Regions from separate parts of the Pseudoalteromonas sp. B131b genome, predicted to be linked through region 2. Evidence: predicted binding sites of a transcription regulator. Region 2 holds the regulator's gene; each other region holds the start of a gene.

Region 1 (7,851 bases), 1.1 Mb from region 2:
GCTATCGGTTCAATACCTTCACCATGAAACTCACGCGCTTCTAATGGCTGCCATAATGCTTGGCAAGCACCTAAATAAGCAACTTCCAGCGCATGTTGGTAACGGCTATCGCCATTTAAATTTGGTAAAAATAATGCTGGGTTGATACAACCCGATGCCTTCGCTTCGTTGATTGCAAGTTTAGCTGCATCAAAATAACGGCGCACATCATCATAATCTCTGTTTAGTGGGCCGGTTGGCGCAAGTACTACACGCTTATTTTCAATCACTAATAAAATAACTTGCTTACCAATGCGAGAATCTACTTTTGATTGTGCTAAAACAGCATCACGTAGCGAATTATTTGGTAATTGAGAAAAGTCATCACTAATAATGATTAATGCATCATGTGATGTGGATTCAAGGCTAGCACTTACTGGCTGAGCCAATACGGCTTTTGGATATGCCATAAATAAAGGTCCTGTTAAAAAACATAAGCCCCTATTATCGTCGATTTGAATATTGAAGACCAGCAAGCTGCGATAAGTGTTTAGTTTAATCCACTTTTTAGTGGCAACTTGCAATTACAGGCTTTACAGCTTAATCGAGAATACTAAGTTGGAAGTTTTGATCAGGTTGATTTTTAATACCCACCCCAATACCTAAAAGCCTGACCGGTTGCTGCACACCTCGCTGGAAAGCTTTAGTAAGTAGTTGTGTAAAAACCTCAGTATTTAATTGGTGATAAGCCTGATCCGCAGAGGTTACTATAAAATTCGCAAATTTAACCTTAACGCTCAGTTTATTAATCCGATTTTGTAATTGTTGTTTTTCCAAGCGCACCTTTAACTCATCTAACAACGTAGGCAACTGTTCTAGGCATTCTTGTAAGCTGGTTTTGTTATACTCATAGGTATGCTCAACACTTAGCGACTTTCTAATACGATTAGTAGATACCTTACCGACATACTCACCTGCACATTTTTGGTAAAGCGATACGCCAAAATTACCTACATGCTGTTGCATCCAATTTACGCCTTTTTCGCGTACATCTTTACCTGTATATAATCCTTTTAAATTGAGTTTTTCGAGCGTTACTTTACCGACACCCGGAATTTTACCCAGAGGTAACTGTGCTAAAAAATCATCCACCTCATCAGGTAATACAACAAACTGACCGTTAGGCTTGTTTTCATCACTCGCTATTTTGGCAATAAATTTAATAGGAGCAATACCAGCGGATGCAGTAAGCCCTGTAGCATTATAAATATCAGCTCTTATTTGCTGCGCAATAAGCGTAGCACTGCCTTTACAAACGCTACTATCAGTTACATCAAGGTATGCTTCGTCAAGAGAGAGTGGTTCAATTAAGTTGGTGTAACGATTAAATACTTCACGTATTTGATTTGAAGCTTCTTTATAAACAGCCATGCGCCCAGGTACAATAACTAAATCAGGGCATAATTGTTTTGCATGATAATTAGACATAGCTGAGCGCACGCCATACTCTCTGGCAATGTAGTTGGCTGTAGAAAGTACACCTCTACGACTATTGCCACCAATAGCAAGCGGCACATTGGCCAGCTTAGGATTATCGCGCATCTCAACTGCCGCATAAAAGCAGTCCATATCTATATGAATAAACTTTTTCATCACCATTACAACACTGTTTATTTATACAGCCATTATTGTTTAATCATTATTAATAAGCAAGCTCCTAAACTCTTATTAATCGATTTATTATGGTGGGTTCAAGTTTAGTAAACTCGTCATACATAAAAACAGCGCACTAATTACCTTGAGGTCATATCGTCATATTGATAATCTAGTGCTTTAAAATAAAGAGTTAAAGTGCATGCAAACGTTTAAAGATCAGCACCCTATTCATACTGACATTACTGTAGCGTGGGCCGATATGGATGCCCTTCAACACGTAAACAATGTGGTTTACCTGCGTTACTTTGAAATAGCCAGAATCGACTTTTTAAATAAAATAAACTTATTTGATACAATTAGCCCAAGCGGCATTGGCCCTGTTATAAGCGAAAATAATATTCGTTATAAGCGCCCTGTTACTTTTCCAGATACCCTTACTGTAGGCGTCACTATTTCTGACATTAAAACAGACCGATTTATGATGAATTATACAGTATTTAGTCACGCACAAAATGCCATAACCACAACCGGTAATTCGAAAGTGGTTATGTTTGATTTTGAAACAGGTCAAAAAGCCCCTATTTCAGAGCCTCTTTTATCGGCTTTAATTAGCTACGCTCAAGACGAGCAATAAGGAAATTTTATGCAATACAGTCCACTAGGAAGCAGTGGTGTTAATGTTTCAAGAGTATGTTTAGGTAGCATGACCTGGGGAATGCAAAATACCCAAAATGATGCTGATGAACAAATAGCCTACGCACTTGCTCAAGGCGTAAACTTTATTGATACAGCCGAAATGTACGCAGTTCCTCCATCACCCGATACCTATGGTAAAACTGAGCAAATTATTGGTAACTGGCTCTCTCGTAACCAACAAAAGCGCGATAAAATTGTACTTGCAACCAAAATTGCTGGTAACGGCTTAGCATGGGTTCGCGATGGCGGTAATATTACTCGCCAAACTGTTATAGAGGCGGTTGATGAATCACTAAAACGCTTACAAACTGACTACATAGATTTATACCAATTACATTGGCCAAACCGCTCTACCCCACACTTTGGTAGACAATGGCCAGGTATGCTTAAATTTACCGACGTAAACACACAAGAACATCAAGCTGGCATGCTGGATATTTTAGAAGGTTTAAACGATTGTGTTAAAGCAGGTAAAATCAAGCACTGTGGTTTATCTGACGACACACCTTGGGGAATAAGCCAATTTTTAAACCTGTCAAAAGAGCATAATTTGCCGCGCATAGTATCTATTCAAAACGAGTTTAGCTTAGCGCATACCAAAGATTGGCCGTATCTAATAGAGCAATGTGTTCACGAAGATATTGCCTACTTACCTTGGTCGCCTTTAGCGGCAGGTTTATTAACGGGTAAATACTTAAATGGTGCTCGGCCAGAAGGCTCTCGCTGGACCTTTATGCAACGTAACGGTATTTTTAGAGATACACCAAACGCAGAGCAAGCGACTAGACAATATGTTGAACTTGCGCATGATCACAATATTTCCCCTGCTCAACTAGCTCTTGCATGGTGTAATCAAGTAAACGGTGTAACGTCTTCAATTATTGGCGCAACAAATATGGCGCAATTAAAAGAAGATATTGATGCATTTGATATCACGCTAAGTGACGACGTACTTACAAGTATCGATGTTATTTTTAGAAACAATCCAATGCCCTATTAATACAAACCTAAACAGGTAACTAAATCACGTTTAATTACCTGTTTAATTGTCCAGTTAACTTACACTCCATTGCTGCTCAAGTAAGCATTGCTCATTAGCGTAAAGCCTTACTGTGAACACACTTTCGGCAATCACTTCACCTACGCCTGACGGCGTACCTGTCATAACCACATCACCATCTTCTAGGCTCATAAATTCACTAATTTCGTGTAAAATTGAGTCAGGGTTATGCAGCATAAAATGAGTATCGCCTTGCTGAATTACTTCATTATTAATTTTAAGTTCAAATGTAAAATGCTTCATCGCATCGGTTAGCTCTACAAAATCACTTAAAATAACCGAGCCATTAAATGCTTTAGCGCGCTCCCAAGGTAGCCCTTTATTTTTTAATTTACTTTGCACGGTACGCTTAGTTAAATCAAGGCCGAGTCCAACACCTGCAAATCTTTTATTTTTAATTACAAAACATAACTCGGTTTCGTAATGCAGCGTATCGCCGTTATGAGCTGCAAATAGCGTATTAGTAATCGCGCTATTTGGTTTGTTAAATAACACCATTTGATCTGGCGTTTCGTTGTTTAGCTCTGCAATGTGTGCGGTGTAGTTACGGCCAACACACACTATTTTTGTTGGCGTTAATTCTTCGGATACTAACTTTATTGAATGCATATGAGTAACGTCTCTGTTATGAGCTTATAAGCGTTTCTAACAAGCTCAAATTAATAGGTTTAAGTAAAACTCGGTCAATATTTAAATCTTTTATTTCTCTAGGATTAGGCTCTTCACCACTTACAATTACCAAGCGTAGCTCTGGGTAACGCTCGTTAATTTTCTGGCCTAAATCAATGCCACGCCCATCAGGTAAGTGCATATCTAACAATACTTTATTAAATTGCTGATCGTGATTGAGTATTTGTAAACATTGCGCGCAACTCGATGCAATCACGGTCTCTACACCTAAACTTTCTAAGAGTAGTTGCGTAATTTGCGCAGCATCGTGGTCATCTTCAACAAGTAAAAAACGCTGTTTTTTCTCGGTTAAACTTTTACTACTATTTATATTTTTAGGTTGTGGTGCGCTTTCAGGCGCCACTAAGTAATCTTGTAAACACTGGTACAAAACTGCACTGTCAACCGGTTTGGGGATTACATCGTTAAAACCAAGGGCTGCCAATTCCTCTCGAATGCCTTTCATCGTTGCCGCTGTAAGCGCAATTATTGGGCCTTTATAGCCCATTTTTCTAAGCTCTATAGTCGCTTCCTTGCCACCCATTACAGGCATATGAATATCAATAAAAATAATATCATATGGAGCTTTGTAAGCATCCGCAATACGCACTTTTTCCAGCGCTTGTTGCCCATGCTCCGCATAATCAACCCTTGCACCACAAGTACTAATCATGTGGCCAACCAACATGCGTAAATCGCGTAAATCATCTACCACTAATACACGTCCATGCACCTTACAAGGTGCTGATTTACTTTGTAATTGTGGGGCACTGCTAAAATTAAGTACCTGTCGTTCTACTTCACTAATATCGCCCGGATACACAGAAATAGTAAATGTAGAGCCTTTGCCAATTTCGGAGTCTAAACTAATGCTTCCTTGCATACGCGCTAATAACTCAGCGCATATTGCCAAACCAAGACCAGCACCACCAACAGAGCGCGATTCTACATCGGCAATTTGCTCAAACGGTTTAAAAATCAGTTCTTGTTTTTCAGGGGCAATGCCCATACCTGAGTCTTTAATGCTAAAAAATAGCATTTCGCGCTCATCAACCCACTGTGTCCACGCATTAACAACTATTTCGCCTTTATCGGTAAATTTAACCGCATTATTTATCAAATTTATTAAAATTTGACGCACCCTTGTTGCATCTAGTTGTGCAACCAAAGGTAATGGCTGATTTGATTCAAAGCGAAGCGTAAGGCCTTTATCGAGCACAGACACACGCATTAATGTGTATACATCAGCAAGCATGCTATCGAGGTTAACTTCACTTAAGGTCAGCTCTAGCTTATCGGCTGCTATTTTAGATAAATCGAGTACATCGTTTAACAAGCTCAATAAGTGCTTACCGTTTCGATAAATAACACCTAGCTCATTTTCTGCTTGCTGACTAAAGTCGCTCTGCATTAGGAGTTCGGTGTACCCTAAAATGGACGATAGAGGGGTACGTAATTCGTGGCTCAAATGAGCTAAAAAGCGATCTTTTGAGCGATTTTCGGCTTCGGCTTTTAAACGCTCTACTCGCTCGCCTTCAACATCTTTACGAGCAAGTGCATAACGAATAGCGCGTGCAAAACGGCTCGAGCTCATTTCTGTTTTTATTAAGTAATCTACTGCACCAGCATCAAGCGCCGCTGAATCTAATTCGTCGTTTGACTGCCCAGTAAGCATAATAATTGGGCCGCTAAAGCCATTCGCAATGGCTTCTTTTAATACATCTAATCCATTAGATGCACCTAGGCGGTAATCAAGCAGGCAAATGTCATGCTCATTTTTACTAAGCGTTTCAATTGCCTGCTCTGGGGAGCTAATCCATTGAATGTTAAACGTGTGTGAATCCAATTGGTCTAAATAGTCGCAGGTGAGTATGTAATCATCTTCATCATCTTCTACAAGCAGCAACTGAGTCACTTTATCTAACATAAAATCTCCTTTAATCGTTAAAAGTTGTCGGCAGCTCTACAAACTCTACCCAATACTTTCCTAGCGTTTTCATTAGCTCAACCAAGCCATCAAACGTCACGGGTTTGGTTATATACGATGCAGCGCCTAAGTTGTAACCTTTAACCATGTCCTCTTCTTGTTTAGACGTAGTTAAAATAACAACCGGAATACCTTTCAAGTTGGGATTTGATTTAATGGCCTCAAGTGCCTCACGTCCATCCATTCTTGGCATATTTAAATCAAGCAATATAAGTCCTGGTCGTGGCGACACAGCTTTATCTTCAAATTTACCTCTGCGCTCTAAATATTCAAGTAGCTCAACACCATCTTCAACAAAGTGAAGCTCGTTAAGTACACGACTTTCAGCAAGGGCATCTTGTGTTAGCAAACGATCATCTTCATCATCATCAGCCATTAAAATAGTAATCGGTTTTACTTTTGAATAGGGCATTTAAGCCTCTCCTTGCAATGTGAAAAGCGCAGCTTCCACAGGTAGTTTTATAACGAAGGTAGCACCTTCACCGTCTTTACTTTGGGCTGTAATTGTTCCACCGTGACGCTCTACAATACGCCGACATACAGAAAGACCAATACCTGTCCCTTTGTATTGTGAACGACCATGTAAACGCTGAAATGGAACAAATATCTTGTCGGCATAGTCTTGTGAAAAACCAATGCCATTATCTTTTATAGTAATAACTTGGAAACTTAAATGCGTATTATGATCAGCACTAAAAATATCCTCATGCACATAACTAATCTTTATGTGTGGGCTTACATCCGGATGCCTAAATTTAACCGCATTCGACAATAGATTTAAAAATAGTTGCTGCATTTGGCTTTTATCAGCCTGAATAACCGGCAAGTCTTCTACATCTACTCGTGCATTAGACTCTTTTATCGCAATTTCTAAATCACTTAATATATCGCTTACCACTTCGTTTAAATTTGTATCAGCGAAGTCTTTACCGCGCGTTGTAATGCGTGAAAACTCTAATAGATCGTTAATTAAGTTAGACATGCGTTGCGCCGCATTTTTCATACGGCCAATATAATCCATCCCTTTTTCACCCAGTTCATCTTTAAACATGGTTTCGAGGCGGTCGCTAAAGGCTTGAATTTTTCGAAGCGGCTCTTGTAAATCATGACTTGCCACAAAAGCAAACTCTTCAAGTTCCCGGTTACTTCGGCTTAACTCATCAGAATACAGGGTTAACTCTTGCGTACGCTCAGACACTTTACCTGCTAATGTTTCATTTTGATTTTCAAGTTCTAGCCTATATTGCGCCGCGTTTCTTAAATTAAGTCTGGTCATAATAAACATACCAATAATAAGCAAAGCACTTGTTATGGCTGTAATGGCAAAGGTAATTTTTGCCTCATTTTTTATTTTTGCTAATTTCGAAAAGTGACTCACCTTAAAGAGTAATTCACGGTCTTGAATTTCATTAATATGTTCACGAATTTGCTTATATAGGTCTCTACCGCTATGTGTGTTAACTATATTTAACGCACGTCGTTCTTTATCATCTAATGCAAGATTAACTGTTTTCTTTAATTCACGTATTTTACGCTCAACAAGCAGTAACAACTCAGCAATTCGCTCAGCTTGACCATCAATTTCAGAACGAAGTGACTTTACATGATTAGTTTGTGCTTCTAACTGCCCAATAGCATCATAATACGGTGTTAAATAATCATCTTCTTCTGTTAATAAATAGCCACGCTGCCCAGACTCAGCTTGCACTATTGACAAATGCAGTTGCTCAATTGCCGTCGTTAGCATGCTAGTGTTGTCTAAACTCTTTTGGGTTTGCGTTAACCCCTGAATAGTATTTAACGC
Region 2 (7,851 bases):
TAACATCACCCGTATCATTACCCCACGCATTACGTTTATAAGTAATAACCGCAGCTAATTGCTTTATAGATAACTGCTTGGCAAAAGCTTGCATTGCCGTACCGGGTCGTCCATGGATAACTACATCAATGTGATCTTTTATATCGCCAAGCACTATCGGACTGCCTTTAAGTGCAGGAAATACACCCGGTAACCCCATGCCCGTAGGCTGATGGCACGCTGCACAATTAGCCATATATACTTGTTCGCCTAAAGTCATTAACTCTTCTTTTGGGAGGGTTTTATCAAGTAATGCGGCATCTGCTAATGCTGCTTTTTGTTTAGCCTGCTTTGCATCTGCTAACCATGTTTTAAAATCAGCCTCAGATTTAGCAACCACCACAACAGGCATGAAGCCATGATCTTTACCACACAGCTCGGCACATTGGCCTCGGTAAGTACCTTCTTCGTTAATATTGGTCCATGTTTCGTTTATAAAGCCGGGGTTCGCATCTTTTTTAACTGCAAAATCAGGTACCCACCAAGAGTGAATAACATCATCAGAAGTCATTAAAAATCGTACTTTTTGATTTATTGGCAGTACAAGAGGCTTATCAACCTCAAGTAAGTAGTTAGGGTTTTTATCTGCAAGATTCGCTATTTCATCTTGCGGGGTAGACAAAATAGAGTAGAACTCTACATCTTCGCCCATATATTCATAATGCCATTTCCATTGCGAACCCGTAATTTTAATAGTGAGATCAGCTTTGCTGGCATCTTCCATTGCAATAAGGGTTTTAGTGGCTGGTACTGCCATAGCAATTAAAATAACAAACGGAATTGCAGTCCAAAGTATTTCTACTTTAGTGCTTTCGTGAAATTGGGCAGGTACAGCCCCTTTAGATTTACGGTGATGAATAAGTGCCCAAAACATAATTGCGAACACTATCACCCCAATCACACAACATATTATAAATATGGTCATGTGCAGCTGATATACATTATTGCTTATATCGGTTACGCCTTTGCGCATATTGTATTGGCTGTTCGCCAAAACTGAGTGCGAAAAAACACATAATATAAGCCACAAGGTAGAGGTCAGTTTACCCATGTGACGGCTCCTTTGATGCTATTGCGAATGCAAAGCGAAGAGGCATACGGCTTAAACGCCAATTCGTTATTTTTATTTTTTTAGCCAATCTTATTTAATATTGATTGGTTTTGCTGCGCCAACAACGAGTTTGTGTATATTGTGTGTTCTCAAAACTAAAAAGCTGTGAGTTATTATTAGCTCAGCACATTAATAATTAGCTAAAAAACGAACAACAAGCAAGTTTTAGTATAAAAAACAATCAGGTGATATTGAGTAATTAATAAAAAGTCAGTAATCAACTAGTCAACAGGAAGTTCAAAATATGAGCAAAACAAAGGGGTTTAACGTATTCGGAGGGGGAAATATAAGTGCAAAAAAATTTACAGCTAAAATAATTAGTTGGCTGTTTACGTCATATTTTTAGTGCTAATGTTAAAACAAAAATGCGTGCTAAAAAGCACGCATTTATAAAAATAAATTAAAAACTACATCCAATCAGCGTTTCTTATAACTCCAACGGCTAAACCTTCTATATTAAAAGATTCATTTTCTAGATCAACTTCAATTGGCGAAAAGTCGTCATTCTCAGCATGCAATAATACTTTTCGGCCTGCTTTTTCAAACCGCTTTACGGTAACATCATCATCAACACGAGCAACTACAACTTGTCCATTTTCTGCAACTTGAGTTTTATGCACAGCTAACAAATCACCATCCATAATACCTATATCTTTCATGCTCATACCGTTAACGCGCAATAAAAAATCAGCAGCTGGTTTAAACATTAATGGATCAATTTTACAATGACTCTCAACGTGCTCTTGCGCCAAAATAGGCTCTCCCGCTGCGACTCGCCCGATAAGAGGTAAACCTAACTGTTCAGGCTCTTCTTCCTCAACAAGTTGAATACCTCGGCTTGCACCTGGTTTCATCTTAATAGCACCTTTTTTAGCAAGCGCTTTTAAATGCTCTTCAGCAGCATTGGCACTTTTAAAGCCTAATGTTTGTGCAATTTCAGCACGTGTAGGAGGCATACCAGTGTCTTTAATAAAAACTTTAACTAATTCGAGAATTTGAGCTTGGCGCTTCGTTAATGGTCGCATACAACTGGTTTTCCATACAGTACATTTAACTGTGAGTATATACAGTTAAATAAAAATCGCAAATTTAAATTACATTGATTGCTTGCTGTTAATAAATCACTTTTACACTTATGTAGAAACAACGACTGCTTACATAAAATAAACATTTGTATCTTTATATTTACGATTAAGGGCTAATTTGATGACAGCCACATGTTAATAAATTGAAAACAACTTATTAACATGTACACTTTATGTGTACAAACACTTAAAAGGATTATCAAATGAAAAAATATTCACCATTGTTTATTGGCTTATTGTTTAGCGGCTATGCGTATGCCCAAGTCCCACTTTTCGAAGTGCAGCACTCTAACTTTACGCAAAACATTAATAAAGAAGGTAATGCTCAATCTCAATTTGGACAACCGCTTTTCGAACTAAGCGCAAAAACCAATGCATTCTTTTTACCTGTTCAGGGAAGTGACATTGAATTTATCAAAAGTACAGCAAGTACATCAGCAACTGGTAACTTAATTTGGGTAGGTAAAAGCTTAGATGGTGACGAAGTAACACTGATAAAATCTACAAAGGGGATTTCTGGTACGATAAAGGTAAATGAACATGTTTATAAATTGCAACCGAATAAACATTCTGGTCATAATTTTATTGAATTAGATCCTGCCAAGCAACCTGCTGAGCATGCACCCGATTATCAGCAATCTAGCAACACTATTTCAATCAGTGAACAAATTTTAACAGAACAAAGCTTCCAAACAGCTATGGCAACTAACGCGCAAAGCAATATTAGCTTACTCGTTTTATACACCCCAGCCGCAGAACAAAAATCTAGTGATATTAATAGCTTGATTGATCTTGCAATAGTAGAAACTAATCAGGGTTACCAAAACTCAGGTGTCAACGCAGTTGTTAGTTTGGCCCATGTAAGCCGAGTTAATTATACTGAAGCTACAAATTCAGGTACGGATTTAAATCGTTTAGCTACCAAAAACGATGGTTATATGGATGAAGCGCACACACTACGAGATCAATACGGTGCTGATGTAGTCATATTAATAAACGACGTTAACGGCTACTGTGGCCAAGCCAAAGCAATTGGTGCAAATGCTAACAGCGCATTTGCGATGGTTGATTATGACTGTGCAACCGGCTATTACTCTTTCGGTCATGAAATTGGTCATTTACAAGGTGCTCGTCATAACCCTGAAAACGATCCATCAACATCTCCTTATTCGTTCGGCCATGGTTATCAGCAACCTCAATCACAATGGCGTTCAGTAATGGCTTATAACTGCACAAATAACTGCACAAGAATCAATTACTGGTCAAATCCAAACAAATCATACAGCGGAAGTGTTATGGGAACTCCATCAAAACACGATAACGCTAGAGTCTTAAATTTAACAAACCCCACAATTGCAAATTTTAGATCTGCATCTAGCCCACCGGTAAATAACAATACACTGCAAAATAACCAATCTATCGTTGTTAGTGGTGATCGAAACAGTGAGCAATTGTTTACTTTTACAGTGCCAAGTGAAGCTGAGCAAGTCACATTTTCGACCTCTAATGGCACTGGGGATGTTGACCTACATGTAAAATATAATGCAATTGCAACGAGCAGTAACTACGATTGCCGACCGTATAAAAACGGAAATAATGAAAGCTGTAGCGACACCCGCACTGGTAATTACTCTATTATGATTAAAGGCTACAGTGCTTTTAGTAATGTCGAGTTAATAGCTAGTTACCAATAAAAGATCTGGCTAAGTATAAGCAAGTAACATTATGCTGCTTGCTTATATTTAGCCTAGGGCGATTTCTTCTTTACTGCTCGATTGTATCAATAAACTACGATATCCCTATTATTACTTCTTACTATCCGCCTCACGCTATCTGGCTATAAATTTAGATCCACTTTTTTATTTTCATTATCTTAACTTTATGAAAATATAAGCCATATTTTTACTACTATTTTAAAAGGTAAGCTTATGAGTATTTGGTATCAACCTGTTACTTTAGAGTTTTGCAAACAGCTAGATGAGGGTATAAACGGCCAAGGTACACTAATGAAAACCATGGGAATTGAAATTACCGAAATTGGTGATGATTACCTCGTAGCAACTATGCCTGCCATACCAGCGCATCATAATCCAATGGGCATGGTGCATGGAGGAGCCAACGTAGTGCTTGCCGAAACAGTGGCAAGTTATGCAGCTAACTTCGTAGTCGACTTCACTCAGTTTTATTGTGTCGGACAAGAAATTAGCGCCAGTCACTTAAAAGCATCTCGTAATGGTACTTTAACAGCCACCGCAAAAGCGTTTCATATTGGTAAGCGTAGTTCAGTCTGGGAAATAAAAATTACTAATAGTCGAAACGAGCTTTGCTGCGTATCAAGAATGACCGCAGCCGTAGTAGAGCGAAGATAATTACTTACTGTTACTTTTCGATTGGGTAAATTGTAATTTCCATACCCGCACCAATAGCAGATATACGTAATAATGTATCTGCATCTAAAGCTTGGTTAAAACACTTAGGCGATGTGCCTGATTCAAAACCAATATCAAATGTTCTACGTGAACAACTTAGCCATTGCTTTAACGCATTACGCGAACACGATTCAATAAGCTCACAGATATGGTTAATTGCTTTATCTGGTGTACCTACTTCACCTGTAGCTTCAATGCGGGCTAACTGACGGTATTCGTCTTTGTCATAATGTAAAACTGTAGCGACTTTTTTTAAGTCTGCCACTAGCACGCTAATATCCTGCTTTGATTCAAGCTCTAGATCTACATTTAAAAATTGAATTTCCGACATTGTTTAGTATTTATCCTCTAATGATTACACCGCAAACTTTAACGCAGTTTTACTTTTATACCAAATCAACTATGTAATATAAGCTGTTTTATATGGTAAATAGATAGTTTTACGCATTTATAATCCATTATTTAATATTTATCATTTTTAAGTACAAACAATACTTTTTTATAAACTCCATGGCCTGTTGACCTTTGAGGATTAAAATTAAGTGAATTATTGTTTAAAAAAGTATAAAAAATAACCTTGACTTTTATATGCCACCGGTGGCATTTTAAATATGCGGGTTAAATACACTGTTTAAAGAGGTGTATTTAAATAAAGCCAAACACACCTCACTCATATTTACGCTTACTTATAACACAAAAAATAAGTGCAAAATCTGAACTGAGTGGCATTACCTAAATTCAGCAGGAACACACAATGAAAACGTCAAAAAGATTCACTCTCAGGCCACTTAATTACATTATTAGTGCATTATTAATTAGCACGACAGCTCAAATCAGTGCTGAAGAAGCCGAACAAACAAATATAAAAAAGAAAAGTGAAATTGAGTTAATCGAAGTTACAGGCTTTAGATCATCACTTAATAAATCGCTGGCTACCAAAAGGTTTGAAGTAAATACCACGGAATCAATTGCAGCCGAAGACATTGGTAAATTTCCAGATTTAAATATCGCAGAGTCACTACAGCGAATCCCTGGTGTCGCAATTTCGCGAGAAGGAGGAGAAGGACGTCAAATTACTCTACGTGGTTTAGGCCCATCTTTTACCCGCTCAACCCTTAATGGTATGGAAGTTCCTGCTAGTACAGATGGGACTGATTCGGGTGGTGGTGTAAATGGCGGCAGAGCATTTGACTTCAACGTTTTTGCATCAGAGCTATTCAATCGCGTTGATATTCAAAAATCACCAACAGCTGCAACCGAAGAAGGAGGTATTGCAGGTACTGTCGATATGTATTCAGCAAAACCTTTTGATTCCCCCGGTCTTCATGTAGCTGCGTCGGCACAGGCAGGCTATAACGATTTAACAGAAGAGACAGACCCTAGAATGGTATTTATGATCAGTAATACATTTGCTGACGATACCTTTGGGGCTTTATTCTCTGTCGCTAAATCAGAGCGCACAGTTCGCCAAGAAGGTTTTGGTACCGTTCGCTGGACAACCCCCGTCAAAGACGGCGGCGGTGTCTATGCTGACACATCAAATACTGACGTTATTGGCACAGCTGATGTGGGAAATTGTGAATTTGAAGGTGAGCAAGTTGATGATGTAAATTGCCTATGGACTCCTCGACTTCCCCGCCCTGATTTTTTTGGTAATGAACAAGATAGATTAGGTTTTACAGGCTCATTACAGTATGCGCCTAACGATGACTTAGTAATTACCTTCGATACCTTGCATTCTACCCTCGACAACAGTCGTACGATGTATAATTTCTTCGAAATGTTCAGAAATACATTTAGCGAGATCACTCCAGACTCTATTACAGTTGCCGAAAATGGAAAACAAATTCAGGCAGGTACATTTAGTGGAGTAAAGTCCCGTGCAGAAAGCCGTCAACAGGTATCTAAAACAAAATTTAAACAGTATGTGTTATCTGGTAAATACCACCTATCTGACTACTTAAAATTAGATGCAATGATCGGCACCGCTGAGTCAAATGCTCGCTCTGAGCAATATCGTTATAATATGACCAGCAATACACCTCATACCGTCTCAATTGATTTTGGAAATAGCGCAAATACTGCAGTGATGGATTATGGCTATGATAATTTAGATGCAAGTTCATTTAATTTAACAGACGGTCGACTTCGTGCTACGGATGTACTCAGAAAAAATGATACTGCCAAATTAGATTTAACTTACGAAACAGACTTTATGAGCATTAAAGGTGGGATTGCTTATAACGATAGAACAGTAAACTATGATGAATCGCAAATTAATGGATTTCCGGATCAAGAGTCAGCCGTCGGCTTTTCACAATTAATGCCTTACGATGATTATGGTTCAGGCTATGATGGTACGTTACCGCAATTTATTGTGGCCGATTTTGATGCAATTGAATCACAACTACTCAATAAAGAGTGGACGGCGCGAAGTGCACAAAGCTGGGAAGTTGAAGAGGAAACCATCGCTGCTTATATTCAATCAGATTTTGAATATGAAATATCTGATATGCTCCTACGAACAAATGTAGGCTTACGTTATGTAAAAACAGAAACAACATCAACGGGCTTTATTCAAAGCGATCCTGTTGAAATTGAAAATAGTTACGATAATGTTTTACCTGTTTTAAATTTAGCACTGGATGCAACGCAAGATGTTGTTGTACGTTTAGGGTTATCCAAAACCATGACCCGTCCAAGCCTTGGCTCACTAAACCCAGGTAACCCATCATTCTCCTATTTAAATGGAACAGTCAGTGCGGGTAATCCATTTTTAGACCCATTCACCTCAACAAATACTGATTTAGGTATCGAATGGTATTTTGATGAAGAGTCGCTACTTGCTTTAACTGGTTTTTATAAAGATATAGGTACTTTCATCACCAGCTCAACTGAAGAAAAATTAGTTGACCCTGCATACTTACCTTTCATTGATAACGATCCGCAATACGATCCATCAAGTGCACTTGACCCAAGAACAACACCCTACACCCATTACGTACCTGTAAATGGCAAGGGAACTGTTGTTAAAGGTATTGAGCTAATATATCAACAGCCATTTAGCTTTTTACCGGGGTTATTAAAAAATACCGGTATTGTTTCTAACTACACTCACGTATCCGCAGGAGAAATAACGGGGCTTTCTAAAAATTCATATAATTTCACACTTTATTACGAAGAAGAA
Region 3 (7,851 bases), 870 kb from region 2:
TTGTGATGTTGCCTTTTTTAAAAAAAGAGCACGTTAAAACAATTGCTCATAATGCCAATGCGGAGCTAATTAGTATTTATGAGCAGCGTTTAGTTGATTTACAAACCGATTTAGATAATCAACGCATTGATAGCGTCAATCACGCAGAATCAATTGTTGAATTAAAACGCCGTTTATTGAACGAATTATCGCCAGAAAAGTCACTTAATAGCAAAGGTAATAATCGTATTTTTGCTTTAACAGGCGGTGCATTTGTTCTTGCGCTAACGGGGATTTTTTATAGCTTTACAGGTAGTCAGCAGCAAATTTCGGCTTGGCATGATGCAATGGATAATTTAGCGGATTACGGTGAGCGTGCTGTAATGCAAAAAGGTGAGCCGCTTAGTCAAAATGAGCTGCAGGCTTTTGCATTGGCGCTTCGTACTAAGCTTAGCCGTTCGGGCGATGATGAAGTCGCTTGGATGCTACTTGGACGAGTTGCTATGTCGCTTAATGAATTTGACATGGCGCAGCAGTCATTTGATAAAGCACTACGTATGAATCCTGATAATATGCAGGTACTTATTAGTTATAGCCAAGTTTTATTACTAGAAGGCAGCGAAGCTAATATGACCCGTGCGGCAGGTATGCTCTCAAAAGTACTAAAAGTTGAGCCTACCAATTTAGATGCTATTTCGTTACTCGCGCTTATAGCGTATGAGCGTAAAGATTGGCCGCAAGCTAAAACTGCATTTGAAGTTTTATTGGCAAGTATGGGAAAAAATGATTCTCGTTATAGCATGATCTCTGAGCGTATTGCTGATATAGAGCAGCAAATGCAAACGGAAGGCTCAGTTATGCCAGTTACTACTACAACGGGTGCTATTGCAGTTACTGTCGACATTGCAAAAGAGCTTATTGATAAACAACCAAAAAACGGTATTTTATTTATATTTGCAAAAGCTGCAACTGGCTCACCTATGCCATTAGCTGCTGTTAAACTCGCTAAATATTCATTTCCAATTACAGTCGAGTTGAGTGATAGTAGTGCAATGGTTGCAGGGCTTAACTTATCGAGTGCCGAAAATATTATTATTTCGGCGCGTATTTCTATAGATGACTCGGTTATGCCAAGTTCTGGTGAGCTAGAAGGTCATTCACAGTCGTTAAAGCGTGAAAGTGTAAGTGACTACCAACTTCAAATTGATACATTAATACCTTAAGGACGTTAGATGTTAAAGCATAGTTTTACTTTTTTATGTTTATTGGTACTGGCCGGTTGTGCTCAAGTACCACAAAGTAAAGTAGATGAGAGAGATCCTCTGCAAAGTATTAATCGTCCATTATATGACTTTAATATGGATGTACTCGATGCATACTTGTTGCGCCCCGCAGCAGTTGGTTACATGACAGTTACACCTGTACCTGTACGCCAGAGCGTTGTCCATTTTACCGACAATATAACGGCTCCTGTAGATATGATAAATGCCGGCCTGCAAGGTAAGCCGGGTAATGCAAGTGTTAGCCTTGCGCGTTTTTTAGTTAATTCTACTGTTGGCATATTTGGTTTGTTTGATGTTGCCAGCTCATTAGGCCTTGAAGTTGTAGATGAAGACTTTGGACAGACCTTGGGTGTGTGGGGGTGGGCGATGGCGCTTATTTAATGCTGCCTGCTATGGGGCCAAAAACAGTGCGTAACTTAACGGGTGATGTCGTCGATAACTTTGTACTACCTGAGGTAGCATTAACGACTCCACAAACTATTCTAGTGTTTGTTTTAAAGGCAGTGGAAGCGCGCGCCTCATTAATCCCTCAAGAGGGGCTATTAAATGATTCACTTGATCCATACTTGTTTGTGAAAGATATTTATTTCCAGCGTCAAATTTATGAACTATACGATGGTAACCCGCCAATCAAAGAAGAGCCCGCTGATTTTGATGAAGACTTTTTAGAAAGCTTATAACCCAACACCAGCAAACAAAAACGCCAGCTAAATGCTGGCGTTGTTATTATTCGTGAATTATTAAATGCATTTGCTCATCGACCCAAGCTAGCGCTTCATGGTAGGCATCAGGTACTTTTTCACCAAGGTTTAGTTCTGTAGTTATGTCGTTGGCAGCTGACCAGTTTGCTTGCTCATAATACTTAACTAGGTTTAGGTATTGTGCCAATAAACCTTCGTTATCGAGTAATGCTGCTTTTATTTCGTTAGATAAAGGTAATTTCTGCATTACGCTTTCCATACTCTCATCTAAAATAGCATCCATTAGAGACATCATACCGGTTAAAAAAGCCATGCCAGTATCTTTAAATTGGCCATGAGAAATAGCGAGTAATTCACCAAAACGTGCTCGGGTTAAGGATAATTTGATTAATTCAACGGGCTTATCTGCAGATACTTGCGCAGCAAAAAGTAATGATAAGAGCTTTTTAATTTCGCTAGCGCCAAGCACAATAAGTGCCTGCTTAATTGTACTGATTTCAGCACGCCTTGCAAAGGCAGCAGAGTTTGAATACCTAAGAAGCTTATAAGATAGATTTACATCACGCTCAAATACATTAGTGATTTTTTTAAGATCTATTTCAATACTTGAGGTTTCATACAGTAATTCAGCTAATGCCATCTCTGATGGTGGCAATGCTTTACTTTGCACCATCTCGGGTTTTGAAAAGAAGAATCCCTGAAAATAATCAAAACCGAGTTCTAATGCCAAGCTATACATTTCATACGTTTCAACTTTTTCAGCAAGTAATTTAATATGAGAATGTTGTTTTATATCGTCAATAACGTTTTTTATTGTACTTGTATCACATGTTAAGAAATCAATTTTAATGATGTCTATAAATGGATAAAAGTGACGCCACACAGGCTGATGAATGTAATCGTCAAGTGCAATAGTATACCCTTTATCTTTTAGGTCTTTAACAATTGCTAATAAGCGCTTCCCGGGTTGAACTGTTTCGAGTATTTCAACCACAATTGTATCTTTACCCAGTAGTGTTGGATAACCTTTTGATAACGTATCCAACGTAAAGTTTATATAAGCGGGCTTATTATCAGTTAAATCTTCTAAACCAAAGTTGAATTGACTGCCTTCTATTAAACGTGTTGTCGCTTCGTCACCATCTATATCGGGAAACACATTATCGACGCCATCGCGAAATAAAAGCTCATAACCAATGAGTTCTTTTTCACGATTTAAAATCGGTTGGCGTGCGGCATAAAAGTACATAAACAATTCCGTATGAGTAAAGTCAGCAGGTATTGTAATAATATATTGGAAAACATTCAAAATAGCATTACGTATATTTGCATGATTAATAAATTATCATTAAAAATAAGAGGGTTTATCTGTTTTATTTTGTGAGTTTACATAGTGTTGTTCTAAAAGTGTGCAGCATGAATATTTTTAAACTAGGAAAAGGTAACAAGTTGGAGATTTCCATATTAGGCATGATATAGTCGGCTGGAATGCTTTTACCTCAATGCTGTCTTTATTATAAAATTTTAAGAGTCAATATTCGGATTAAAAGCTTGGTATTATTAAATGTGCGGAGGCTAATTTGGAAACAGGAATGATTATTTCACTGGCGTTATATTTTGTTGTAATGCTAGGTATCGGACTATATGCATATAAACAATCTACAAGCGATGTCTCTGGTTACATGTTAGGTGGGCGAAACCTTTCCCCAGTGTCGCTGCATTATCTGCTGGCGCATCTGACATGAGTGGTTGGATTTTAATGGGCTTGCCCGGTGCAATGTTTGTAAGTGGATTTAGCAGTACATGGATAGCGATTGGTTTGATCGCAGGTGCTTGGTTAAACTATTTTTTAGTAGCTCCAAGACTCAGAGTTTATACAGAAAAAGCAAATGACTCGATTACTATTCCAGATTATTTTTCAAATCGTTTTAACGACAAATCTAACTTACTACGCGTTGTATCTGCAGTAGTTATTATTGTTTTCTTTACGCTTTATACCTCTTCTGGTGTTGTTGCCGGCGGTAAATTATTTGAAAGCTCATTTGGGCTAAGTTATGAGATGGGTTTGTATATCACTACAGGTGTTGTTGTTTTATATACTTTGTTTGGTGGTTTTTTAGCCGTCAGCTTAACTGACTTTGTTCAAGGTTGTATTATGTTCATCGCACTAATTTTAGTGCCTTGTGTAACCTACTCACTTTTAGAACAGCCTTTAGAGTCCACTTTACATAGTGTAAACCCCGAAATGCTTAATTGGATAGGTGCAGGGTCTACTTTAGGGATTATTTCAGCAATGGCTTGGGGGTTGGGATACTTTGGACAGCCTCATATTATTGTGCGCTTTATGTCTGTTCGTAGTGTGAAGGAGATGCCCACAGCGCGTCGTATAGGTATGACTTGGATGATTGTTGCTGCTGTTGGTGCAGTTGCTACTGGTATTTTTGGCGCCGCTTACACATACGAAAATAATATTACGGTCAAAGACCCAGAAACTATTTTCTTAGTTCTTTCAGAGCTTTTATTTCATCCACTAATAGCAGGCTTTTTACTTGCCGCTATATTAGCTGCAATTATGAGCACAATCTCATCTCAGTTATTAGTGAGTTCAAGTTCACTAACAGAAGATTTTTACAAAACATTTTTGCGTAAAGAGGCGAGTGATAAAGAGCTAGTGGCTGTTGGCCGTATCAGTGTTGCTATAGTTGCTATGTTTGCCATTTACTTAGCTTACGACAGAGATAGCTCTATTTTAGATTTAGTAAGTAATGCTTGGGCAGGCTTTGGCGCCGCGTTTGGACCATTGGTTTTATTTAGCCTTTATTGGAAACGCATGAACTTTGCCGGTGCATTATCGGGTATGTTAGTGGGTGCATTTACTGTGCTAATTTGGATTTATGGCCCATTCACTATTAATGGCGAAAGCTTAAGTAGCTTTATGTACGAAATTGTACCTGGCTTTATTTTATCTTGTATCGCAATTGTTGTTATCAGCTTAGTAACAAAAGAGCCAGAGCAAAACATCACTGCTTTATTTGATGAAGTAGAGAAAGAGCTTTAAATAGCAATTACCACCTATTTTAAAATAAGTGGTAAGCAATAAAAAAGGGAGCAACTTAGTTGCTCCCTTTTTTATTTAGCTTAACTCATCCAATAGGGAGCAAACGGCTAGTTAACTTGCTTTTTTATCGTTGTTGTCTTCAGTTGATACAACGTTATCTGACTTTTTAGTTTTTGTTGGGGCTTTGGTGACAACTGGGTCTTTGCCACCTTTTAATATAGTCATAAAGTCTTCTTTACTCTTTGCTATTTCTAAAGCAAGTGACTCTATTTGTTGCTCGCTTAATGGCACATCTACCTTTTCTAACATTAGCTCAAGCGACTCAGCAATATCGAGCATTTTGTCATAAGCATCAGCTTCTTTTTTAGTAGTAAACGTCATGCGCTCGACTCCGTTTCGTTCTACAACATATTTAACAACAACAGCCATGATTTCTCCTGCAAGCTTGCGTGGCAATGTGGTTTATGAAAACCATTAGATTACTGTTTTTATGTACAGTAATGGTTTGTGGTGTAATTTGCAAGTATCTGATATTAATTTTTAGTTTATTTAAGATTTGACAAAAAACTGTAACTTTACTTTATTTAATAAATCACTTGTTGTACCAGCTGCATTTTAGGATTTCGGATAATAGTGATCATGTGTTTAGGTGATTTTATATAATGAGCTATTTTTATTTTACTATTTCCTGAGCAAAATTTAATAATTCGAAAGTACAATAAGGAAAATAAATGCGTCTTTTACAAAAACTCTTATTCATAAGTATATTATGTTTGCTCCCGACTACTGCAGCGTTTTCACAGGTAGTTGATGTGGTCAAAGAAATGCCTAAATATGATGTTGTAAGTATTAATGATGCTGATGCGAGTATGCTCGCTAAGCTACCAGGAATAGGGAAGAAAAAAGCACAAGCAATAGTTGATTATAGGGAAGCAAATGGAGAGTTTACTGAAGTAAACGATTTAGCGAAAGTGAAAGGTGTAGGAAAAAAGTTAATAACTAAGCTAAAAGATAAAATAACATTATAAGTGGGTTAGGGCGCTTCTAAGCGCCCTGATCATATTCTTTTAATGCTTTACTAAGATTTTTTTGGCAAAATTAATTTCGATAGGCGTAGTTAATAATGGATAACAAAGTACACCAAGCATTAAAAATGGAATAACTACCCAGCCTTCAAATAGGGTAAATATTAAAAACAGTGGGCTTAATAATATAAGCTTTATTATACGTAATAACACGCGTTCAGTAGGTGAAATCAGACCTAGCGACAGGGCTATAACGGCTTGCCTTTCGCGTACTTTTAAATGTTTTAATTCTATAATTTGACTCGAAAAAAGTAAACATACTAATTAAACCGATCTTTTAAAAAGTAAACGACTACTAATCACTATAAAAAATACACTAGCAAATAGTCCAAATATGATTTCCATCCAAGCGGGCATACTCAAACCCAAAAATTGCCAGTCTATATTTCCACAATCACCAGTTGCCTGAAAAAAGCTAGGGATCCACTCATGCAATGGTAAAAATGATGGGAAATTAGGTTCAAATTCACAGCTAAAAGCAAAAGGGTCTGTGGTGGTTTGCATATCTATATGTTCTTGAGCAATCAGGTATCCCCAAACACTTGATACGCCCCAAGTTAAGTAAGCCGCTATTCTGACTACTTTGTTTTGCGGTTTAATTGAGCCAATAATACCAGCGCTAAGTAACCCTAGTACTGCGGTACGTTGATAAATACACATTATGCAAGGTGCTAACCCCATTTTGTATTGAAAGAAAAGGGCGGTTACTTCAAGTAAAAAAACAATAACGGTGAATAAAATCCACGGGGTACGTTGAGTCGGTAATTGTGCAAGCCAGTTCATAAAAATTCCACGCTTAAATAAGACGATATATTATGGCGTAGGATAAAGTACGCAGCAACAAAAAGGAAAAAAGCTATCGAAGTAGCTTTTTTTAAGATGAGATTAGTGACTACTTGATGCAGCCCCTATGGTCGCTACATGATGATCTATCCAGCCCCATTGATACATTAGTTCGGTCATATCGCTTAAACCTATGTAAGTAAAGGTAAGCCCTATAGTAGTTAACACGATTGTATATGGTAATGCCATGTAAACCATTCTCCCATAGGACAAACGCAGTACTGGGGCAAGTGTTGATGTAAGCAAAAATAAAAATGCAGCTTGACCGTTTGGAGTCGCAACACTTGGTAAATTGGTACCTGTATTAATAGCAACAGCTAAAAGGTCGAATTGATCACGGGTAATTTCCCCAGCTTTCAGTGCCGCTGCAACTTCGTTTATATACACAGTACCAACAAATACATTATCGCTTACCATGGAGAGTAACCCATTGGCGATAAAGAACATGACTAATTGTAATTGCCCTTCAAATGTAAGTACCCAAGCAATAACAGGTGTGAATAGGTGTTGGTCTATAATAACGGCAACAACGGCAAAAAACACACATAAAAGCGCTGTAAATGGCAGAGCTTCCTCAAATGCTTTTCCTAGTTGATGTTCTTCAATAATACCGGCAGAGGCAGTTGCCAATATAATCACTGATAAACCTATTAACCCAACAGCGGCTAAATGCATTGCTAAACCGACAATAAGCCATACCGCAATGAACGCTTGGATAGTTAAGTTAACTTTATCGCGTTTAGTTCGTTTACTATCAAGCCCTTCAGCGTGATTTTTTAAGATAGTGTGAATTTTTTTAGGTAATTTAGCGCCATACCCAAAGGCTTTTGTTTTTTCCAGAACAAAAGTAGTTAATAAACCAGCAAAAAATACAGGCAAGGTGATAGGCAGCATTCTTAAGA
Region 4 (7,851 bases), 2.3 Mb from region 2:
GTTCATTAAATGCGCACTTGTCTCTTCGCTAACGCGCGAAAAAGTGTCAGTAAACATTTTACTGTAACGCGGGCCGTAATTAGGGGGAATGTAAATCTCCATTAAGGCGGTCATCGCATTAGCTGCTTGGCTTTTTTGAATAAGAGACGTTAAGTTAGTTTGCATTTTTTTTACTGGGAAACCACGTAAACCGTCATTAGCACCTAGCTCAATAAGTACATGAGTGGGCTCGTATTGCTCAAGCAATGCATCTAAACGGCGTAGGGCTCCACCAGATGTTTCGCCACTAATACTGGCGTTGATAAGTTCAATGTCGGCTTGTTCGTCATCGTATTTATCTTGTAACAATTTTACCCAGCCTTCTTCTTGTTGAAGTCCGTAGGCTGCGCTTAAACTGTCACCGAGTATTAAAATCGTGTTGTCGGCTGCTGCGATCAGCGGTTTGATAACTAAAAATAAAATGAATACTAAACGAAGGATTGAATGAGTCATATGTCAGCGCTTTCTCAATTAAATATAATTCAGGTTAATGGTTTGTCTAAAGTAGTCTCTACCTTTGAAGGTGAGCTGCCCATCCTCAGCGACATCAGCTTTAATGTCAAGCATGGCGAGTCTGTTGCTATTGTTGGCACGTCGGGCTCTGGTAAATCAACGTTACTCAGTTTATTAGCAGGGCTGGATACCGCAAGCAGCGGAGAGGTGTTTTTAGATGGTGAGCCATTACACAATTTAGATGAAGAAGAGCGTGCTGCACTGCGCGCGGCTAAAATTGGATTTGTGTTTCAATCGTTTATGTTAGTACAAAGCTTAACGGCACTTGAAAACGTTATGCTACCAGCAGAGCTTGCTGGCGAAAGTGATGCGAAAGAGCAAGCAATTGCTTTGCTTGAAAAAGTAGGCTTGAGCCATCGAATTGATCATTACCCGTCGCAACTTTCTGGCGGTGAGCAACAACGTGTTGCTATTGCGCGAGCATTTATTGGTACACCTAAAATACTATTTGCTGATGAGCCTTCGGCTAATTTAGACAGCAAAAACGGTAAAATGATTGAATCCTTATTATTTGATTTAAACACGCAACACGGCACTACCCTTATTTTGGTGACTCACGATGAAGGGCTTGCACAAAAATGTGAGCACATTATTCAAATAGAAGCGGGTTTACTGGTAAAAAGCCAAGTAGAGGACGTTGCCGATGTGGGTTGAGTTAGCGCTTAAATTATTTTCGCGAGAATTTCGCCGTGGTGAGCTCACGGTTATAAGCGCAGCTATCGCTCTTGCTGTGTTAACCGTGCTTACATTGTCGATGGTTACTGAGCGAATAGGGCAAAGTATTGCGCAAAAAAGCAGTGCTTTTATTGCAGCAGACCGTGTACTTGCAAGCGATCATGTTCTGGACACCGCTTTTATTACTCAAGCACAGAGCCAAAATTTAAAAACAGCGCAAATGGTGTATTTCGACACTATGTTGTTTGCCGATGATGAAATGCAGTTTAGCTCAGTAAAAGCGGCATCTAATGCGTACCCGCTAAAAGGGCAGTTAAAAGTTAAAGATACCCTAACCGGTGAAACTAAAGTTGCTAATAGCGGACCAACGACGGGTAATGTGTGGCTAAGTGAGTCGGTATTTTACAGTTTAAATATTGATATTGGCGCGCAAGTAGAGCTTGGCGCTGCATTATTTAATGTTTCAAAAGTTATTGTAGAGGAGCCAGACGCGCCATTTAATGTATTTTCAAGCAGCCGTCGTGTGCTTATTAATATTGACGATGTGGCAAAAACTGAAGTCGTGCAGCCGGGTAGTCGTGTTTATTACCGCCAACTTTATGCAGGTAGTGAGGCCGACATAAATAGCTTTTACGAGTGGCTTAAACCACAAATGAAAGAAAACCAACAATGGTATGGTGTTAAAGACCGCCAATCACCCATTTCAAACAGTTTAAACCGCGCAGAGAGCTTTTTATTACTTGCCGGCCTATTAGGTATTATTTTGGCTGCAGTGGCTATAGCTGTTTCAGCAAAACGTTATTGTGAACGCCAATACGACCCAGTAGCGATGATGAAAACGCTAGGCGGTAGCCGCTCAATGATCCGCAAAATATACATGCTGCATTTATTGCTTGTATGTGCAATGGCGGTAAGTATAGGGCTGTTAATTGGTTATGGCTTGCAAGAAATAGCAACAAGTTACTTATCAAAAAGTATGGGCACAGAGTTACCCTTAGGTGGCTTTAAACCTTGGCTGGTGGCTATAAGCACTGGCGTAATTTGTGCTGTTATGTTTTCTATTAAACCATTATTTGATTTATTTGATATTCCGCCGCTTAGAGTACTGCGCCGTAACTTAGGTGACAAGTTGGCAGTAAGTCGTGTGCATTTAGGTATGAGTGCGCTAACCGTGTTTTTATTAATGTGGTTATTTAGCAACAACATAAAAATAACGCTTATTTTGTTTATATCAACACTTGCGCTAATTGGTGTGCTGTTTTTAGTATCTAAATTAATATTTGGTGGTGGTCGAAAACTAGGATTAAAGCCAGGTAATAGTTGGTCGCTTGCAATTGCATCTATTCAAAAGCGTGCAAATGTGAATGCGGTACAGTTAATTAGTTTTTCGTTAGCGATTAAATTACTGCTGTTTTTAGTGGTACTTAAAAACGACATGATATCTGATTGGCAGTCGCAACTACCAAACGACGCGCCTAATGCGTTTTTAGTTAATATTACGCAAAATGAGCTTGAGCCAATTAATGAATATTTAGCTCAAAAAGATATTCAGGTATCAGAGTTTTATCCGACTATTCGTGGACGTGTAAATGCGGTAAACGGCGAGTTGGTAGCACGTTCTGTATCGCTGCAAGACAACGAGAAAAAAGACGAAGAAGCACGTGCAGGTATTGGTCGTGAGCTAAATCTTACATGGCTTAAAGATGTGCCTGATCAAAATGAAGTAACACAAGGCACGTGGTTTGGTGAAAATGCGATGGCTGAGGCTTCAGTAGAGGAGTCGATGCTTGAGCGTTTAGATGTTGAGATAGGCGATACGCTTACATTTTTAATTGGTTCGCAGTCGTTCGACGCTAAAATCACCAGTGTGCGCAAAGTAAATTGGGCCACGCTTAAACCTAACTTTTTTATTATTTTAAGCCCAGATGTACTTGCAGATTTTCCGGCAACGTATATTTCGTCGGTGCGTATAAACCCGGATCAAAAGCGTGACTTTAGCCAGTTATTACGTACTTACCCTACTATTACAGCCATTGATATTGATAACTTTGTTAAGCAAATACAAACAACTATTTCGCAAGTATCACTCGCCATTGGTTTTGTACTTGCAATTGTAGTGCTGTGTGGCGCGCTTGTACTTATATCGCAAGTTCAAGCTAGTTTAGGTGAGCGTATGCAAGAAATTGTCATACTGCGAACGCTTGGCGCTAAAAGCCGATTAATTAAAAACGCGACCTTGTATGAGTTTTTATTACTAGGCGGTTTAGCTGGTTTAGTGGCCGCACTTTTTAGCGACATAGCGCTTTTAATTGTGCAGCAACAAATGTTTGATTTAGCAGGTAAGTTACACCCACGTATATGGATTATAGGTCCGGTAGCTGGCGGCGTATTTGTGGCAGGTTTAGGTTATTTAATGATTGCCCGAACACTTAAACAAAACACCCAAGGATTAGTGCGTGCCCTAGGGTAAGCTTAAACTAACATGCTCTGTAAATGCCCACCTAGTACGTGGGCATTTTTGTTTTTCTTTGTACTGGTAATTTATACAGTGCTCTGGCATTATTAGCGTAATTTAAAAATAATAACAATGGAGCGCTGTTTGGCCATCATTTTAGGGATCGATCCTGGTTCACGTTTGACCGGATATGGTGTTGTTGCCCATCAAGGTTCTAAATTTACATACTTAGGCAGTGGCTGTATTAAGTTAGCCGATCATCCTTTTCCGGTTAGGCTTAAAATGATCTACCAAGGCATTACACAGCTTATTGAGCAGTTTTCGCCAGAAACCTTTGCCATTGAAAAAGTATTTATGGCGCACAACCCCGATTCAGCTTTAAAACTAGGCCAAGCTAGAGGCGCTGCGATTGTTGGGGCGGCAATGGCCGACTTACCTGTATTTGAATACTCAGCTAGGCAAATTAAGCAAGCAGTAGTAGGCAACGGTGGCGCAGATAAAACACAAGTGCAACACATGGTAAAAAATATTTTAAAACTACCCGGTACGCCACAGGCCGATGCAGCTGATGCACTCGCTATTGCGATTTGCCACGCTCACTCAGAACAAAATTTAATTAAACTAGCGGGCAGCGCAAGCAAAACCGTTAGAGGACGTTTAAGGAAATAATTATGATAGGCCGCTTAAATGGTATTTTAGTCGAAAAACAGCCACCAGAAATATTACTCGAAGTAAGTGGTGTAGGTTACGAAGTACAAATGCCAATGACCTGTTTTTACGATTTACCAAAAATTGGTGAAAACGCGATTGTTTACACTCACTTTGTAGTGCGTGAAGATGCTCAACTATTATTTGGTTTTAATAATAAAGTTGAACGTGCCTTGTTTAGAGAGCTTTTAAAAGCAAATGGCGTAGGGCCAAAACTTGGCTTAGCTATTTTATCGGGCATGTCGGCAAAACAATTTGTAAGTTGTGTAAATAACGAAGACTCAACATCGCTTGTTAAATTACCCGGTGTAGGTAAAAAAACAGCCGAGCGTTTAGTACTCGAAATGAAAGATAGACTAAAAGATTGGGGTAATGATTTATTTACGCCATTTAGCGACAGCGCAGTAATAGAGCCAATGAGCGATGCGACAATAGCTAATAACGCAGCCGATGATGCCGTATCGGCACTGCTTGCATTAGGTTATAAATTGCCACAAGCTCAAAAAGCAGTAAAATCGATAAGCAAACCCGATATGTCTACTGAGGTTCTTATTAGAGAATCTTTAAAATCTATGTTGTGAGTAACCCATGATTGAAGCGGATCGCTTAATTGATGCGACTGAAAAAACAAATGAAGACTCTATAGATCGTGCAATAAGACCAAAACTTTTAGCCGATTACAGAGGCCAGCCTCATGTTAAACAGCAAATGGAAATTTTTATTGAAGCTGCCCGAACCCGTGGTGAAGCGCTCGATCATTTATTAATATTTGGCCCACCTGGGCTTGGTAAAACCACGCTTGCAAATATTGTCGCTAACGAATTACACGTAAGTATTAAAACAACATCAGGCCCTGTACTTGAAAAAGCAGGCGATTTAGCTGCGCTGCTCACAAATTTAGAGGAAGGCGATGTACTGTTTATTGATGAAATACACAGACTCAGCCCGCAAGTTGAAGAAATACTCTACCCCGCAATGGAAGACTACCAGCTTGATATAATGATTGGTGAAGGCCCAGCTGCGCGTTCTATTAAATTAGACCTACCTGCATTTACACTTATTGGAGCAACCACCCGAGCAGGCTCGCTTACATCGCCACTACGTGACCGTTTTGGTATTGTGCAGCGATTAGAGTTTTATTCTGTAGAAGATTTGTCGCACATAGTAGGGCGCTCTGCACATTATCTAGGTTTAGAAATGTGTGACGATGGCGCAACCGAAATTGCACAGCGTTCGCGCGGTACACCACGTATAGCTAACCGCTTATTGCGCCGTGTACGTGATTACACACAGGTAAAATCTGACGGTACAGTAAACGCCGAAGTAGCTAAGCAAGCGCTTGACATGATTGACGTAGATAAAAGTGGTTTTGACTATATGGATCGCAAATATTTACTCGCCATAATTGAAAAATTTATGGGCGGCCCAGTAGGGCTCGACAATGTAGCGGCTGCTATTGGCGAAGAGCGCGAAACAATAGAAGATGTGATAGAACCATTTTTGATCCAACAAGGATTTATTCAGCGCACACCTCGCGGGCGAATAGTCTCTGACAGTGCATACCATCACTTTGGATTAATGCCAAAAAAGACGACTTAATCTAAATTTCAATTAATCACTTGCGCTTGCATAAGTAAATGTACAGCAAGCGCGTATACCTAATTTTATAATGTTACCCACCATATTTTCACATCGTTACTCTAAACCAAGTTATTACAATTTTACCCACTATATAATCAGTTAACGCTTAATTCACAGAGCGTTAAGACTTGCGTGGCTATGCTGCGGGCTATTCGATAGATAGAGTATATTGCATAGCCGTTATCGTATTAGGCTGTTACAGTGTTGTTTAGTTTGCAATAATACTTAATCAATTAGAGGGGTTGAATCTGACGTTAACCGTGTTAAAAATTTCTGATATACGACTGCATGGATGCAGAGCAATGCAGGAGCATGAGTGATAACAACTAAATAACGAAATTTTTGCCTTGTTATAGATACGATTTTCTTACCTCAAAATAGATCACTCAATTAAGCAAATTGGTATTAAATGATTTCAATTTTTTTGGCAAAAAAAACCCGCAAAAAATGCGGGTAAACAACAAGTTGAAGGAAGTAATCTTGGGGAACTACATTTTACACAACTAGGTTTTATCCTAAAAATGTAAAACAATGTAATACGATAAAATATCCTATTACTAAGAACTTTGCTTAATGAAGCTATTTCACTCAGTGCCAGCTCGGTATGGGGAGATAATACGCAATATATATTTATTATTCAAACTAGAAAATTTATAATTTCGGATTATAAAAACTAATGCAATGAAATTTCTGGTTGTTTAAAACTTGTTCATTAATGTTTTTTTCTGTTTGTAAGTTAATGAAAATTAGTGATTAAGTTTGAGTTTGCACTGCTTGTCGCTATTAGTTTTACTATTACCTTTAGGTTTTGTTTAAGTTTTTTGAGTGTTTATGCAGTGATTTTGAATAAATGAGGCGTTTTATGGTGTTTTGCTTGTATATTTAAGCATATCTTGAGCGCATTATTAAATAGCGGAAATGGCTTTAAATTCTTTTGCTAGATAATTGCGAAATAAAGGTTATTTCAACGTTTTTTGTTGCTTGTTCATAGCAATATCGTTGTCAGTTTGAAATGGACTCGATACACTATGTGCAACTTTTGGCTGCACGAGCGGTCATATTTACACAAATCAATCAATTTGACGTATTTTGATACTATTTAGGAGTTTCACGTGGGATCAGGGCTTAATTTTTTGGATTTAATATTAGAAGCCAGTTTGCTTGTTCAACTAGTAATGTTAGGGCTAGTTGCTATGTCTGTAATGTCATGGGCAATTATTTTTCAGCGTAAAAAAGCAATATCAGATGCGTTAGCAAGTGCTAAAAAGTTTGAACAAAAATTTTGGTCTGGTATTGATTTAAGTAAACTATATAACGAAATTTCATCACGTAACGGTCAATCTGAAGGTATTGAAGCTCTATTTACAGCTGGTTTTAAAGAGTTTGCGCGACATAAGAAAAATACCTTTCAAAGTGCGAGTATTGTAATGGAAGGTACACACCGCTCTATGCGCGTGGCACTCTCTCGAGAAATAGAGAAAATAGAGTCAAGCTTATCATTTTTAGCGACAGTGGGTTCAATTAGCCCATATATAGGCTTGTTTGGTACTGTATGGGGCATTATGAATGCTTTTATAGCATTAGGTGAAGTTAAACAAGCTACGTTGCAGATGGTAGCACCTGGTATAGCAGAAGCACTTATTGCCACAGCAATGGGTTTGTTTGCAGCTATTCCTGCTGTTATTGCTTACAACCGTTTTTCTAATAAAGTTGAAAAGCTAGAATCTCACTACATTAATTTTATGGAAGAGTTTGCTAATATTTTACACCGTCAAGCAGCTACACAAATAGAGGCCCAAGCGAATGTATCAGCGTAAGAA

The links. The regulator LexA, encoded in region 2, represses DNA repair genes until DNA is damaged. The targets are predictions, from matches to a motif close to TACTGTATNNNNATACAGTA.
Region 1: dinB (DNA polymerase IV) is a predicted target of LexA. The motif match lies at 1,644-1,663, and genes of this name have one in related genera.
Region 3: P4S65_RS09130 (YebG family protein) is a predicted target of LexA. The motif match lies at 5,502-5,521, and genes of this name have one in related genera.
Region 4: ruvC (crossover junction endodeoxyribonuclease RuvC) is a predicted target of LexA. The motif match lies at 3,759-3,778, and genes of this name have one in related genera.

What each region holds. Positions count from the first base shown of each region.
Region 1 covers NZ_JARLUZ010000001.1:53,317-61,167, forward strand. Annotated here, with positions in the region: gene P4S65_RS00265 (M17 family metallopeptidase) at 1-449, opposite strand, end outside; gene dinB (DNA polymerase IV) at 580-1,632, opposite strand; gene P4S65_RS00275 (acyl-CoA thioesterase) at 1,835-2,269, shown strand; gene P4S65_RS00280 (aldo/keto reductase) at 2,279-3,331, shown strand; gene P4S65_RS00285 (fumarylacetoacetate hydrolase family protein) at 3,386-4,000, opposite strand; gene P4S65_RS00290 (response regulator) at 4,017-5,987, opposite strand; gene P4S65_RS00295 (response regulator) at 5,998-6,459, opposite strand; gene P4S65_RS00300 (sensor histidine kinase) at 6,460-7,851, opposite strand, start outside.
Region 2 covers NZ_JARLUZ010000001.1:1,128,395-1,136,245, reverse strand. Annotated here, with positions in the region: gene coxB (cytochrome c oxidase subunit II) at 1-1,090, opposite strand, end outside; gene lexA (transcriptional repressor LexA) at 1,558-2,175, opposite strand; gene P4S65_RS05280 (M12 family metallo-peptidase) at 2,439-3,929, shown strand; gene P4S65_RS05275 (PaaI family thioesterase) at 4,164-4,604, shown strand; gene P4S65_RS05270 (hypothetical protein) at 4,615-4,995, opposite strand; gene P4S65_RS05265 (TonB-dependent receptor) at 5,419-7,851, shown strand, end outside.
Region 3 covers NZ_JARLUZ010000001.1:1,996,394-2,004,244, forward strand. Annotated here, with positions in the region: gene ccmI (c-type cytochrome biogenesis protein CcmI) at 1-1,202, shown strand, start outside; partial or broken gene P4S65_RS09115 (MlaA family lipoprotein) at 1,338-1,942, shown strand; gene P4S65_RS09120 (EAL and HDOD domain-containing protein) at 1,989-3,212, opposite strand; partial or broken gene putP (sodium/proline symporter PutP) at 3,556-5,021, shown strand; gene P4S65_RS09130 (YebG family protein) at 5,133-5,450, opposite strand; gene P4S65_RS09135 (ComEA family DNA-binding protein) at 5,753-6,049, shown strand; partial or broken gene P4S65_RS09140 (DUF6170 family protein) at 6,066-6,343, opposite strand; gene dsbB (disulfide bond formation protein DsbB) at 6,371-6,889, opposite strand; gene nhaB (sodium/proton antiporter NhaB) at 6,992-7,851, opposite strand, start outside.
Region 4 covers NZ_JARLUZ010000001.1:3,385,047-3,392,897, reverse strand. Annotated here, with positions in the region: gene P4S65_RS15560 (arylesterase) at 1-492, opposite strand, end outside; gene P4S65_RS15555 (ABC transporter ATP-binding protein) at 493-1,206, shown strand; gene P4S65_RS15550 (ABC transporter permease) at 1,196-3,697, shown strand; gene ruvC (crossover junction endodeoxyribonuclease RuvC) at 3,827-4,351, shown strand; gene ruvA (Holliday junction branch migration protein RuvA) at 4,354-4,971, shown strand; gene ruvB (Holliday junction branch migration DNA helicase RuvB) at 4,979-5,989, shown strand; gene tolQ (protein TolQ) at 7,144-7,848, shown strand; gene tolR (protein TolR) at 7,835-7,851, shown strand, end outside.